Hydrogenophaga sp. SL48: one gene and its partner. The main gene of each other region encodes a partner of the protein of the gene in region 2 in a complex. Links are inferred from orthologs where the notes say so. Each region holds a gene or a part of one and is shown on either strand. Other genes may lie near its edges.

Region 1 (6,838 bases), 2.9 Mb from region 2 along the record:
CCTCAACGGCGGCGAGCACAAGACTGAGGCGTTTCGCGCCAAAAGCCCGCTGGCCCGCATCCCGGCGCTGGAACTCGACGACGGGCGCGTGCTGACCGAGACCCGGGCGATCTGCACTTACATGGAAGGCCGCCACCCGGAGCCCAACCTCATGGGCGTGGACGCCACCGAGCGCGCCTTCATCGAGATGGCCGACCGGCGCATCGAGTGGTACGTCCTGCTGCCGGTCGGCAACTGCGTGCGCCACACCCACCCCGGTCTGGCGGCGCTGGAGCAGCCGCAGTTTCCCGATTTCGGCCGTTCGCAGGGCGAGAAGCTGCGCGAAACCGTGGCCTGGCTCGACGCCGAGCTGCAGCGCCAGCCCTGGGTCGCCGGCGAGCGCTTCACCATCGCCGACATCACGCTGTTCTGCGCCCTGGAGTTCGCCCGTCTGATGCGCTTCAACGCCGGCGAGCAGGGCTTCGCCGCGCTGCAGACCTGGCGCGACCGCGTGGCGGAACGGCCGAGCGCGCGGACCTGACCCGGTCGCTGGTTTACCCGCCCCGGAGGCCGGGTAGCACGTCGGTATGATCCGCCGATGCCCAAGATCTGCCACGCTTTCATTTGTGCCGCGTCCGCCGCCGTCCTGCTGCCAGGTGGGGCGCAGGCCGCGGAGGCCTCGTTCGGCGACCAGCAGGACGACTACCTCATTGGCGCCTCCGTCGTCAACGGCAACTCGCACATCGGGACCGCGCAGGGCTCGACCACCGATCTCAAGCCGCTGTGGGCGTTCCAGCTGGGCCCATTGAGGGTGTCGCGCTCCCGCGCCAGCGCCCTGATGAGCGTGGGGCGCGAGGCGCTGGAAACCGGTCTGTCGACCGAGTTCAAACCGACGGAAGACGTCAGCCTCAGCGTGTCGCTGCGGCTGGACAACGGCCGCAGTTTCGAAGCCGATCCGCTGTTGCGTGGTCTGCCTGACATCGGCACCACGGTGCGCGCCCGGCTGTCCGCGCGGCGTGCCCTCGGGCCGCGCTGGAGCTGGAGCATGAACACCGACCACGACCTGCTCGGTCGCGGCGGTGGCCTGCGGCTGGGCACCGGTGTCAACTACGCCTACCCCTATTCCGAAGACACGCAGTTGGATTTTTCGCTCGGCACCGGCCTGGGCAATGCCCGCTACATGCAGACCCACTACGGCATTTCCCTCGAGGGTGCGCAGGCGACCGGTCGCGACACCTACCAGCTGAGCGGTGGCCTCGAAAACCTGCGCGCGGGCCTCAATTTCTCCACCGCGCTGGGTGACCATTGGGTGGCCTTCGGCGGGCTGGAGATGTCGCGCATCCTCGGTCGCGCCGCGCGCAGCCCCCTCGTGGGCCGCCTGGCGACGCACAGCGTGACCATCGGGATCGCGTACCGCAGCCGTTGAGTCCGGGTTTCACGGGGGGGCTGGTTACCTTCGGTTGCGGTGTGCGCGCGGTGTTGGCGCACACTACGGGCATCCTCACCCGACGGTTCATCGCACCATGCCCACCCTGTCCACCTCCCTTCTTCGCGCCCTGATCCTTGGCCTGGCCCTGGGCACCGCGCTGCACGGCGCCCAGGCCGCCAAACCCGACTGGGCGGAAGGTGGTCAGAGTGGCAAGGGCCATGGCAAGCAGGGCAAGGGCGACAAGCCGCCGAAGATCAAACACCCACCGGTGGCTCGCGTGATCACGCCGACGGTCACGATCCAGATCGGCGGCTACTTCAACGAACCGCAGCGCCAGGCCACCCGGGCCTACTACGAGCCGCGCGTGCGCAGCGGCAAGTGCCCGCCCGGCCTGGCCAAGAAGCAGAACGGCTGCATGCCCCCGGGCCAGGCCTGGAAGTGGCGCCGCGGCCAACCGCTGCCTCCCTCTGTCGTTTATTACGCGGTGCCGGCGGCGGTGCAGGTGCAACTGGGGCTGCCGCCCTCCGGTCACAAGTTCGTGCGCGTGGCCACCGACATCCTGCTGATCGCCGTGGGAACCGGCATGGTGATCGACGCCATCGAGGACCTGGGCGGCCTGTGAACGCCGTCCAGACCCGCCGACAGCGGACCTGAACGCCGGGCTCGCTCAGCGGCCCAGCAGCCGCGCCAGATAGCGCCCTGTGTGGCTTTCGCCGTTGGCGGCGATGTCTTCCGGCGTGCCCACGCCCACCACGGTGCCGCCGCCCGAGCCGCCTTCGGGGCCCATGTCGATGAGCCAGTCGGCGGTCTTGATCACGTCGAGGTTGTGCTCGATCACGACGATGGTGTTGCCCGCGTCGCGCAGCTGGTGCAGCACCTTCAGCAGCAGCTCGATGTCGGCGAAGTGCAGGCCGGTGGTGGGCTCGTCCAGGATGTAGAGCGTGCGGCCGGTGTCGCGTTTGCTCAGCTCCAGCGCGAGCTTGACGCGCTGCGCCTCGCCGCCCGAGAGCGTGGTCGCGCTCTGGCCGAGCTGGATGTAGGTGAGGCCCACGTCCATCAGCGTCTGCAGCTTGCGGTGCAGCGTGGGCACGGCGGTGAAGAAGGCGTGGGCCTGCTCGACCGTCATGTCCAGGATCTGCGCGATGTTCTTGCCCTTGTATTGCACGTCCAGCGTTTCGCGGTTGTAGCGCTGGCCGCTGCACACCTCGCAAGGCACGTAGACGTCGGGCAGGAAGTGCATCTCCACCTTGACCACGCCGTCGCCCTGGCAGGCCTCGCAGCGACCGCCGGCCACGTTGAAGCTGAAGCGGCCCGGGCCGTAACCGCGTTCTTTCGCGGTGGGCATTTCGGCCATCAGTTCGCGGATGCCGGTGAAGAGGCCGGTGTAGGTGGCCGGGTTGCTGCGCGGCGTGCGGCCGATCGGCGATTGATCGACGTTGATGACCTTGTCGAAGTGTTCGATGCCTTCGATGGCCTCGTGTTCGGCCGGCTCTTCGTGCGAGCGGTAGAGCGTGCGCGAGACGGCGGCGTAGAGCGTGTCGTTCACCAGGGTCGATTTGCCCGAGCCCGAGACGCCGGTCACGCAGGTCAGCAGGCCCACCGGGAAAGCCACGCTCACGCCCTGGAGGTTGTGGCCGGTGGCATTGACGACGCGGATTTCCTGCAGCTCGCCCAGCGAGGCCAGGTGGGCCGCTTCGCGCGCGCTGCGGCGCTCGGCCGCGGGGCTCATGGGAAAGCGCGACTTGATCGGCGCGGCCTTGGCCGCGGCGGCGGCCTTGTTCACCGGCAGCCAGGGCGTGCGCCGCGAGGGCACGGCGATCTCGCGCGCGCCGCTGAGGTACTGGCCCGTCAGTGAGCCGGGCGTGGCCATCACCTCGGCGCAGGTGCCCTGCGCCATCACGTGGCCGCCGTGCACGCCCGCGCCGGGGCCCATGTCGATCACGTGGTCGGCGCAACGGATCATGTCCTCGTCGTGCTCCACCACCAGCACCGTGTTGCCCAGGTCGCGCAGGTGCTGCAGGGTGGTGATGAGGCGGTCGTTGTCGCGCTGGTGCAGGCCGATGCTGGGCTCGTCGAGCACGTACATCACGCCGGTCAGGCCGCTGCCGATCTGGCTCGCCAGCCGGATGCGCTGCGCTTCGCCGCCCGAGAGCGTGTCGGCGCTGCGGTCCAGGCTCAGGTAGTTCAGGCCCACGTCGTTCAGGAACTTCAGGCGCTGGCGGATCTCGTTGATCACGCGCGCGGCGATGTCGCCCTTGGCGCCGGGCAGGTGCAGCGCGCTGAAGTAGGCCAGCGACTCGCCGAGCGTGATGTGGCTGATCTTGTAGATGGGCTGCTTCTGCTCGCCCTCGCCCACGAAAACGTGGCGCGCCTCCAGGCGCAGGCGCGTGCCGTTGCACGAGGGGCAGGGCTGGGTGGCGCGGTAGCGGGACAGCTCTTCGCGCACGGCGGCCGAGTCGGTCTCGCGGTAGCGGCGTTCGAAGTTGCGGATGATGCCTTCGAAGGGGTGTTTCTTGCTGATCTTCTTGCCCGCGCGTTCGCCCGATTCGAGCGCGTAGCTGAACTTGATCTCTTCTTCGCCAGAGCCGTAGAGCAGCACCTGCTGCACCGCTTCGGGCAGCGATTCCCAGGCCGCTTCGGCGTCGAACTTGTAGTGCGCCGCGATGCTCTCGATCATGGCGAAGTAGTAGCCATTGCGCCGGTCCCAGCCCTTGATGGCGCCGCTGGCCAGGCTGAGCGTGGGGAAGGCGACCACGCGCTCGGGATCGAACACCTCGGTGTGGCCCAGGCCGTCGCAGCTGGGGCAGGCACCCATGGGCGAGTTGAACGAAAAGAGCCGCGGCTCCAGCTCGCCCACGGTGTAGCTGCAGACCGGGCAGGCGAACTTGGCGGAGAAGCCGTGTTCGGCGCCGCCGTCCATTTCGACCGCGATGGCGCGGCCTTCGGCCAGTCGCAGCGCAGCCTCGAAGCTCTCGGCGAGCCGCTGTCGCAGTGGGTTCACACCTTCGTCGGCCGCGTCGGTGCGCACCTTGATGCGGTCGATCACGACGTCGATGTTGTGTTTCTCGGTCTTCTTCAGCGCCGGCAGGGCATCGAAGTCCAGCACCTCGCCGTTGATGCGGAAGCGCACGTAGCCCTGGGCCTGCATGTCGGCGAACAGCTCCAGGAACTCGCCCTTTTTCTCGCGCGCCACCGGCGCCAGGATCATCAGCCGCGTGTCGGGCGGCAGCGCCAGCACGGCGTCCACCATCTGCGCCACGCTCTGCGAGGCCAGCGGCAGGTCGTGCTCGGGGCAGTGCGGCGTGCCGGCGCGGGCGTACAACAAGCGCAGATAGTCGTGGATCTCGGTCACCGTGCCCACGGTGGAGCGCGGGTTGTGGCTGGTGGCCTTCTGCTCGATGGCGATCGCCGGCGACAGGCCTTCGATCAGGTCCACGTCGGGCTTGTCCATCAGCTGCAGAAACTGCCGCGCGTAGGCCGAGAGGCTCTCCACATAACGGCGCTGGCCTTCGGCGTACAGGGTGTCAAACGCCAGGCTCGATTTGCCCGAGCCCGACAAGCCCGTGATCACCACCAGCGCGTGCTTGGGGATGTCGAGGTCGATGTTCTTCAGGTTGTGCGTGCGCGCGCCGCGCACCGAAAGCGTGGCCGCGGTGCGCAGGGCCGCGGCGTGGGCGGGGCTGAGCGGGGTGGGCATCTCCAGCGCGGGGCCGGTCAGCGGGGTCGGGTTCTGGTTCAAGGCGGTGCACCAGTGGCGGGTTTCTGGCGTCAAAAAGGCAACCCGACATGATACGGCCGGACCGCCAGCGGGGTGCACCTGCGGCACCGGGTGGCGTCAAGGCATGACGGGAATCAACCCCCGAGCAGCGAAGCGCAACCGGAATGTGTTTTTCGGGCGGATTGGGCGTACTGTGCAAGCTCCGGTGACCACATCAAGGACGGTTCTCCATGGATTTCCTGGACTGGGTGCGCGGCCCGCTGCTGGCGCTGTCTCTTTTTGTCTTTGTCGCGGGCGTCGCCTGGCGCTTGCTGGCGCTGCGGCGCCTGCCCGGCTCGCCCGCACCCGCCGGGCCCGAACGCCAGCACTTCGGCACGGGCGCGGCTTTGAGCGCCGCGCTCACGCGCATGCTGCCGCGCGGCGGGTTTCACCCGAGCGCCACGCTCGTCAACCTGAATCCCTATGTGTTCCACATCGGGCTTGCGGTGGTGTTCTTCGGCTACGCGCCCCACATCGCTTTCGTCCGCCGCCTGACCGGTCTGTGGTGGCCCGCCTTTCCCGACGCCGTGATGTACGTCGCGGCGGGCGCCAGCATCATCTCTTTGCTGGTGGCCCTGCTGTTCCGCCTGACCGATCCGGTGCTGAAACGGATCTCGACCGCCGACGACTGGATCACCTGGGTGCTCACGTTCCTGCCCTTCTTCACCGGCATGGCGGTGATCGGCGATCCGTCCGCGACCATCCTGGCGCGCGACCACGTGATCTACCGGGACCCGCTGGCGGTGCACCTGCTGACGCTGGAGCTGCTGCTGATCTGGTTTCCGTTCGGCAAGCTGATGCACGCGTTCCTGTTCCTGCCGGCGCGCATGCAGCTGGCCACGTTCTTTGGCCGTCGCGGGGTGCGCTCATGATCAACATGGATGTGTTTCATGGCTTTCTGCAAGCCATCCACCACCTGCCGGAGATGGCGCAGCCCGATGCGCTGACCGACGCCGAGCGCCTGGGCCGCGCCAAGACGGTGATGCGCGCCAAGACCGACCGCGGTCTGGCGCTGGACCTGGAGGCCTGCGTGAACTGTGGCTACTGTTCGGAAGCCTGCCACTTCTACCAGAGCACCCAGGACCCGAAATACAGCCCCAGCCGCAAGCTGGACCTGCTGCGCCGGGTGCACGCGCGCGAAACCTCGGCCTTTGCGCCACTCAAGCGCCTGTTCCTGGCCGACATCACGCTCGACGATCTCAAGGAGTGGCAGGAACTGGTCTACGACTCATGCACGGAGTGCGGGCGCTGCAGCATGATCTGCCCGATGGGCGTCAACACCGCGCGCGGTGTGAACGTGATGCGCGAAGCGCTGTTCGAGGCCGGGCTGGCCCCACTGGAGTTGACGGCGGTGGCGCAGGAACAGGCCGGCCGGGGCACGGTGTTCGGCGTCGGCCCCAACGAGCTCCGGCAAACGCTGGACCTGCTGCGCGCCCAGGGCATCACGGTTCCTCTGGACGAACCGCAGGCCGACCTGATGCTCGTGACCACGGTGATCGACGTGCTGCTGTACCAGGATGCGCTGGCCGCCACGGCGCGCATCCTCAACCACCTGGGCATTCGAGGGACCTTGCGCAGCGCGGGTTTTGAAGCGGCGAACTTCGGTCTGCTCTCCGGCAGCGAATCGCTGCAGAAGGCGGCCAGCCAACGCCTGATCGATGAGGCGCTGGCCA
Region 2 (7,370 bases):
GGCGCTCTGCGGGCGAGGCGTTCTTGAGCCGCTGCTTGATCTCGGCCTGCTGCGCGGGGTTGAGGCGCGACCATTCACGGGCGTCGGGCACGGTCAGGGGGGCGGCCTGCGCGGTGCTGCACAGCAGGGTGCAACAGGCCAGCCAGCGGACCAGCAGCGAACGGAAGGCGTTGTTCATGGTGACGGAGGGCGGGTGAAGGGCGTGTCTGCCACCGGTTCAACCCCGCCCGGTTCGGGTTCTTACGCCATACCCCAGCGTTTTACACGGGTTGAGCCTCGGTAGCGTAAGCCGCGGGTCCGGTGCTGGTTCAAAGCAGGCAAGGGCCACCCCGGCCCCGACACCCCAACCCAAAGGAAGCACCATGACCCACTGGCTCCAACCCCTGACCGCCGCCGCCCTCGGCCTGACCCTGTTCGCTGCTCAGGCGCAAGCGGGCGACCTGCAGTCCCAACGCATGGACAACCGGCAGGCCCGCCAGTCCCACCGCATCGATCAGGGTGTGGAGTCCGGTCAGATCACCCCGGTGGAGCAGGCCCGGCTGGAGCAACAGCAGCGCCACATCAACCGCTTGGAAGGCCGCACCGAGGCGGACGGTCAGGTGACCGGCAAGGAGGCCGTGCGCATGGAGAAGGCGCAGGACCGCGCCAGCCACAAGATCCGCCGCACCAAGCACAACCGACGCACGGCAGGCTGAGCGTCGCCTTGTGTTGCCCCGGGGTGCGCAGTCGGTCGCAGCCAAGCGACCGACCCCTCAGCGCAGGACTTCGAGCAGGCGGTCGAGACCGCCTTGATTGATGGCGACCATGGCCTGCTCGCGCACCTTGGGCTTCGCGTGGTAGGCCACCGACAGGCCCGCCACGCCCATCATCGGCAGGTCGTTGGCGCCGTCGCCCATGGCGATGCACTGGCCCGGTTCGATGCCCAGCAGCGAAGCCACTTCCAGCAGCGTGCGGCGCTTTTCCGCGCCATCGCAGATGTCACCCCAGGCCTGGTCGACCATGCGGCCGGTGAGCTGGCCGCAGTTGGGGCCACTCTCGATTTCCAGCACGTTGGAGCGGGTGAAGTCGATGCCCAGGCGATCGCGCACGCGGTCGGTGAAATAGGTGAAACCGCCCGAGACCAGCAGCACCTTCAGCCCCGCGGCCTTGCAGGCCTTGACCAGCGCTTCGGCGCCTGGGTTGAGCTGCAGGCGTTCGGCGAGCACCTGCTCCATGTGCGCCACGGTCACACCGCGCAGCAGCGCCACGCGCTGGCGCAGGCTCTCCTTGTAGTCGGTGATCTCGCCGCGCATGGCAGCTTCGGTGATGGCCGACACCTCTGCCTTGCGGCCGGCGGCGTCGGCGATTTCGTCCACGCACTCGATGTTGATGAGCGTGGAGTCCATGTCGAACGCGATGAGCTTGAAGTCCTTCAGGTTCAGCGGCGGCGTGAAGCCCTGGACGGTGAGGCCGGGGGCGAATTCGATGGTGGTTGAAGTCATCCCGGAATTATCGCGGGAGCCCGCACCAATGCTCCGCTCAGGACTTCGTTTGCGCCAGCACCTTGTTCATCGTTCCGATCTGCGCTTTCAGGTCACCGCCCACCAAATCTGCCACCGACTGCTGGTCGCTGGTGACGGTGAGGCCGGCCGCTTGCAGCCTGGCCTTCAAATCGCCGGTGCTGGTGCCGGCCACCTGGGCCAGCACGGTGATCGGGGCCTTGGCCAGGGCGCGCACCGGGGGCGCAAAGCCAGGCTCGCTGCCTGCGCTGCCGCCGGCCGGGATGAAGCTCAGTGCGAGCACGAGGGCGAAGGCGCCCATGACGATGCGGCCCGGGGTCTGGCTGAAATAGCGTTTGAAGGCTGGCATGTGCAGCAGCACGTGCAGCGAAACGCCGATCACCATGGCCCAGCTCAGCCATTCGTGCGCGGTCTTGTTCAGGCCACTGTCGAGGTGAAAGAACATCAGCACGCCGGTGACGGCGGACAAAAGGAATGCTCCGATCACGACGGGCGTGATCCAGGGGCGTTGAGTGGACAGGTTCATGTGGGTTCCCTTCGGTTCAGAAGCCGCCATGGTGCGGCGCCAACATGAAGTTTCCTGGCGCGCACGTGAACGGCAGGTGAACGCCGCGCCCCACGGCTCCGGTCCTTGATGCAGATCAAGCCGCGGCGGGCGCAGGCTCGGGCTTCAGCGGCTGCCCCAGCGAGCGCAGCACGTCGCGCACCAGTTGCACCCGGTCTTTCACCTCGGGCAGCGCTCGCTCGATGCGCAGCTTTTCGTTGCCCGCGAGCTTGATGTGCCGGTTCTTCTGGATCAGCTCGATGATGCGCATCGGTTCGATGGGCGGGTTGGCCTTGAAGGTGATGTTCGTGACACCAGGCGCCGCATCGACCTTCACCACGCCGTAGGGCGCGCTGATGCAGCGCAGGCGGTGCACGTCGATCAGCGTCTGCGCCTGGGCCGGCAGCTTGCCGAAACGGTCGACGATCTCTTCGAGCAGCGCGTCCACCTGGTCGGTGGTCTTGGCGGTGGCGAGCTTCTTGTAGAACGAGAGGCGCAGGTGCACGTCACCACAGTAGTCGCTGGGCAGCAGGGCGGGGGCGTGCAGGTTGATGTCGGTGGTGACCGACAGCGGCGAGAGCAGGTCGGGTTCGCTACCGGCTTTCAGCGAGCGCACGGCTTCGTTGAGCATCTCGTTGTAGAGCTGGAAACCCACTTCCAGCATGTTGCCGCTCTGGTTTTCGCCCAGCACCTCGCCGGCGCCGCGGATCTCCAGGTCGTGCATGGCCAGGTAGAAGCCGCTGCCCAGTTCTTCCATCTGCTGGATCGCGTCGAGCCGCTGCGCGGCCTGTTTGGTCAGGCCTTCGATGTCCGGCACCATGAGGTAGGCGTAGGCCTGGTGGTGGCTGCGGCCCACGCGGCCGCGCAGCTGGTGCAGCTGGGCCAGACCGAACTTGTCGGCGCGGCTCATGACGATGGTGTTGGCGGTGGGCACGTCGATGCCGGTCTCGATGATGGTCGAGCACAGCAGCAGGTTGTAGCGCTGCGCCACGAAGTCGCGCATGACCCGCTCCAGATCGCGCTCGGGCATCTGGCCATGGGCGATGGCGATGCGCGCCTCGGGCAAGATTTCTTCCAGCTTCTGCTTGCGGTTTTCGATCGTCTCGACCTCGTTGTGCAGGAAGTAGACCTGGCCGCCGCGCTTCAATTCACGCAGCACGGCTTCGCGGATCACGCCGTTGCTCTCGCTGCGCACAAAGGTCTTGATCGCCAGGCGGCGTTGCGGCGCGGTCGCGATGACCGACAGATCGCGCAGGCCTTCGAGCGCCATGCCCAGCGTGCGCGGGATCGGCGTGGCGGTGAGCGTGAGCACATCGACCTCGGCGCGCAGGGCCTTCATCTGCTCTTTGTGGCGCACGCCGAAGCGGTGCTCTTCGTCGATGATGAGCAGGCCCAGGTCCTTGAACTGCGTTTTCTCGCTCAGCAGCTTGTGCGTGCCGACGACGATGTCCACCGAGCCGTCGGCGATGCCTTTCTGTGCCGCGGTGATTTCCTTTTGCGAGCGGAAGCGGCTCATCTCGGCGATCTTGACCGGCCACTTGCCGAAGCGGTCCACCAGCGTCTGGTAGTGCTGTTCGGCCAGCAGCGTGGTCGGCGCGAGGAACGCCACCTGGCGCCCGCCGGTCACGGCCACGAACGCGGCGCGCAAGGCGACCTCGGTCTTGCCGAAGCCCACGTCGCCACACACCAGCCGGTCCATCGGGCGCGGGCTGATCATGTCCTGGATCACGGCGTGTATCGCGCCGCGCTGGTCGGCGGTTTCGTCGAAGCCGAAGTCGTTGGCGAAGATCTCGTAGTCCTGCGCCGAGAAGCGGAACGCGTGGCCCTGGCGCGCGGCGCGGCGGGCGTAGATGTTCAGCAGCTCGGCGGCGGCGTCGCGCACCTGCTCGGCCGCCTTGCGCTTGGCCTTCTCCCACTGCCCGCTGCCCAGGCGGTGCAGCGGCGCCTCGTCGGCGCTCACGCCGGTGTAGCGGCCGATCAGCTGCAGCTGGCTCACTGGCACGTAGAGCACCGCCTTGTCGGCGTATTCGAGGTGCAGGAACTCCATCAGCGCGGGCGTGCCGTCCGGGTTCTTTTCGCCCATGTCCATGTGGACCAGGCCGCGGTAGCGGCCGATGCCGTGCGCGTTGTGCACCACCGGGTCGCCTACATTGAGCTCGCTCAGGTCCTTGATCAGCGCATCGACGTCGCTGACCTGTTCCTGCTTCTTGCGCCGGCGCGTGGCGGGGCCGGCGGCGAAGAGCTCGGTCTCGGTGACGAAGTCGATGCCGTCTTCCAGCGAGCTGAAACCGACCGTCAGCACCGAGGTGGCGATGCCGGTCTTTTCGTCGCTGGCCTGGAACTCGGCGAGCGTTTCAAAGGCGGGCGGGTTCAGGCCGCTGGCACGCAGGAAGTCCAGCAGGCTCTCGCGCCGGCCGTCGCTCTCGGCCAGCAGCAGCACGCGGTGCGCGGTGTTGCGGATGTGGCTTTGCAGACGCGAGAGCGGGTCTTCGGCGCCGCGCACCACCGAGAGGTCGCCCAGCTTCTGCGCGAAGGCGTTGTCGGCAACGTCTTCCACCGCCGGACGGATGGCGAGCTGGGCGTGGGCGTTGGCGCCGGTGTAGAACTGCTCGGCCGAGAGGAACAGGCTCTCGGGCGGCAGCGCCGGGCGTTCGGGGTCGCTCTTGACGAGGCGGTAGCGGTCCTGCGTGTCCTGCCAGAAGCGCTGGAACGCGGGCTCGAGGTCGCCGTGCAGCACGACCGTCGCGTTCTCCCCGAGGTAGTCAAAGACGGTGGCGGTCTGCTCGAAGAACAGCGGCAGGTAGTACTCGATACCGGCGGTGGCCACGCCGTTGCCCATGTCCTTGTAGACGCGGCTCTTGGTCGGGTCGCCGTCGAGCAGTTCGCGCCAGCGGCTGCGGAATTTGGCGCGCGCCGCGTCGTCCATCGGGAACTCGCGACCGGGCAGCAGCCGCACCTCGGGAACCGGGTAGAGGCTGCGCTGGCTGTCCGGGTCGAAGGTGCGGATGCTGTCGATCTCGTCGTCGAACAGGTCCACGCGGTAGGGCACCTGCGAGCCCATGGGAAAGAGATCGATCAGGCCGCCGCGCACCGCGTATTCGCCCGGGCTCACCACCTGGGTGACGTGCTGGTAGCCCGCCAGCGTGAGCTGGCCTTTGAGCTTGGCTTCGTCGAGCTTCTGCTTCACCTTGAACTGGAAGGTGTAGCCGGCCAGGAAGGACGGCGGCGCCAGCCGGTAGAGCGCGGTGGTGGCGGGCACCAGCACCACGTCAGCACCGGTGTCCTTGTCGTGCTGCTGGATGCGCCAAAGGGTGGCCAGACGTTCGGAGATCAGGTCCTGGTGCGGCGAAAAGGTGTCGTAGGGGAGGGTTTCCCAGTCCGGGAACAGCGCACAGCGCAGACCGGGCGCGAAGAACGCCATCTCGTCGATCAGGCGCTGCGCGTCGGTGGCGTCGGCCGTGACGATGGCCGTGAGCCGGCCTGCGGCTTTTTCGCGCGCACCGAGCTGGGCCAGCAGCAGGGCATCGGCCGCGCCGCTGGGGCGGGGCAGGGTGAAGCGTTTGCCGGGGGTGAGTTTGGGCAGGTCCATGGGCGGTTGCACTGACGCGGTTGGGGCTGCACAGGGCCACCGGCCCCGAACCTCCCATGACAAACACCCCCCGCCTGAGGAGGTGGGGGGTGTGAAAGACCTGATTCTAGAATGCGCTCACTTCCATGACCGACATCCCTCGCCCAATGCCCCCCCAACCGGCACCCCGTTGCCATGCCCTGTTGCCCTGCGCCGGCACGGGTTCGCGCGCCGGCACCGCCGAGCCCAAGCAATACCAGCCGCTGGCCGGGCTGCCCATGGTGCTGCACACACTGGCGGCGTTCACAGCCGTTGACCGCATCGACCGCTGCCTGGTGGTGGTGGCGGCGGGCGACCGCTTCCTGAGCGTGGACGACCCGCGCATCCAGCTCGCCCGGGTGGGCGGCAGCTCGCGCGCGGCCAGTGTGTTCAACGGTTTGCAGGCCTTGCTGGACAGCGGCGCCGATGCGAGCGACTGGGTGCTGGTGCACGACGCGGCGCGTTGTCTCGTCACCCCGGCGCAGGTTGATGCGCTGATCGACGCCTGCGCGGACGACCGGGTGGGCGGCCTGCTGGCGCTCAAACTGCCCGACACGCTCAAGTCCGAAGCCGGGGGCCGCGTGGCCGCGACGGTGGACCGGTCCGACAAATGGCTGGCGCAGACGCCTCAGATGTTCCGCATCGGGGCCCTGCAGGCGGCGCTGGCCGCGCAGGCCGGCAATGGCTTCGCTGGCGTGACCGACGAGGCCAGTGCCATAGAACTGGCGGGCCAGCAACCGCTGCTGGTGCCCGGCAGCGCACAGAACTTCAAGGTCACCTACCCGGAAGACTTTGCCCTGGCGGAAGCCATCCTGAGGAACCGAACTTGAACCCCCACGTTTTTCACTTTGTGTGTTCACGGTCCTCCGAGGGAGCGTCGCGCTCCTTGGGGTGGACTCGCGGAGCGCGCTCATGAACACCATTCCCTTTCGCATCGGTGAGGGCTGGGACGTGCACGCTCTGGTGCCCGGTCGGCCGCTCATCATCGGTGGCGTGACCATTCCGCACACCCTGGGCCTGCTCGGGCATTCGGACGCCGACGTGCTGTTGCACGCCATCACCGACGCGCTGCTGGGCGCGGCGGCACTCGGCGACATTGGTCGGCATTTTCCTGACACCGACGAACGCTTCAAGGGCTCCGATTCATGGCGTCTGCTGGCGGAGGTGGCGCGGCGCGTGCGCGCGGCGGGCTTCGAGATCGGCAACGTGGACAGCACGGTGATCGCCCAGGCGCCCAAGCTGGCGCCCCACATTCCCGCCATGTGCGAGCGCATCGCCGCCGCGCTCGGGGTGGCGGTGGATCAGGTGAACGTGAAAGCCAAGACCGCAGAGAAACTGGGGCCGGTGGGGCAGAGCCTCTCGATGGAGGCCCGCGCGGTGGCGCTGCTCGTGCGCCAGGCACCCGCTTGAGGCTGGGCCGTTGAGGCCGGCGGCGGCCCGTCAGCCTTTTTTCGCGATGGGCAGTTTGATGTGCGCGGCCAGCCCGCCCGAGCTGCTGTTGGCCAACGCAAAGCGGCCGCCCATGCGCGCAATCGCCCGTTCCACGATCGCCAGCCCGAGGCCGGTGCCGGTGGCGGAGCTGCGCGAAGCGTCGCCACGGAAGAAGGGTTGCGTCAACTGCGCCAGCATGTCGGGGTTCACCCCCGAGCCGTGGTCGCGCAACTTGACCAACACCCACTCGTCTTTGGCCTTGGCACCGACCTCAATGTGGGCCACACCC

What was found.
Region 1: the proteins of mfd (region 2) and uvrA are in contact, whole or in part, in a crystal structure (PDB 4DFC), measured with the Escherichia coli proteins. The link is inferred for Hydrogenophaga sp. SL48 from one-to-one orthologs.

Annotation. Positions count from the first base shown.
Region 1 is NZ_CP063400.1:4,987,080-4,993,917, forward strand. Bases 1,876-5,417 are described here. They hold uvrA (excinuclease ABC subunit UvrA), read right to left. Parts: upstream 5,106-5,417; coding sequence 2,076-5,105; downstream 1,876-2,075. Other genes in these bases: IM738_RS23750 (RcnB family protein), read left to right, coding at 1,876-2,030; IM738_RS23760 (hypothetical protein), read left to right, coding at 5,357-5,417. Outside these bases: IM738_RS23740 (glutathione S-transferase family protein), read left to right, coding at 1-520; IM738_RS23745 (MipA/OmpV family protein), read left to right, coding at 578-1,405; more of IM738_RS23750, read left to right, coding at 1,503-1,875; more of IM738_RS23760, read left to right, coding at 5,418-6,037; IM738_RS23765 ((Fe-S)-binding protein), read left to right, coding at 6,034-6,838. UniProt on the Escherichia coli protein: The UvrABC repair system catalyzes the recognition and processing of DNA lesions. UvrA is an ATPase and a DNA-binding protein. A damage recognition complex composed of 2 UvrA and 2 UvrB subunits scans DNA for abnormalities.
Region 2 is NZ_CP063400.1:2,071,155-2,078,524, reverse strand. What follows is about bases 1,941-6,014. They hold mfd (transcription-repair coupling factor), read right to left. Parts: upstream 5,633-6,014; coding sequence 2,141-5,632; downstream 1,941-2,140. Other genes in these bases: ispD (2-C-methyl-D-erythritol 4-phosphate cytidylyltransferase), read left to right, coding at 5,758-6,014; IM738_RS09840 (DUF4405 domain-containing protein), read right to left, coding at 1,941-2,025. Also shown: IM738_RS09855 (DUF3106 domain-containing protein), read right to left, coding at 1-178; IM738_RS09850 (hypothetical protein), read left to right, coding at 363-695; phosphoserine phosphatase SerB, read right to left, coding at 753-1,481; more of IM738_RS09840, read right to left, coding at 1,519-1,940; more of ispD, read left to right, coding at 6,015-6,480; ispF (2-C-methyl-D-erythritol 2,4-cyclodiphosphate synthase), read left to right, coding at 6,563-7,060; IM738_RS09820 (sensor histidine kinase), read right to left, coding at 7,091-7,370. UniProt on the Escherichia coli protein: Couples transcription and DNA repair by recognizing RNA polymerase (RNAP) stalled at DNA lesions. Mediates ATP-dependent release of RNAP and its truncated transcript from the DNA, and recruitment of nucleotide excision repair machinery to the damaged site.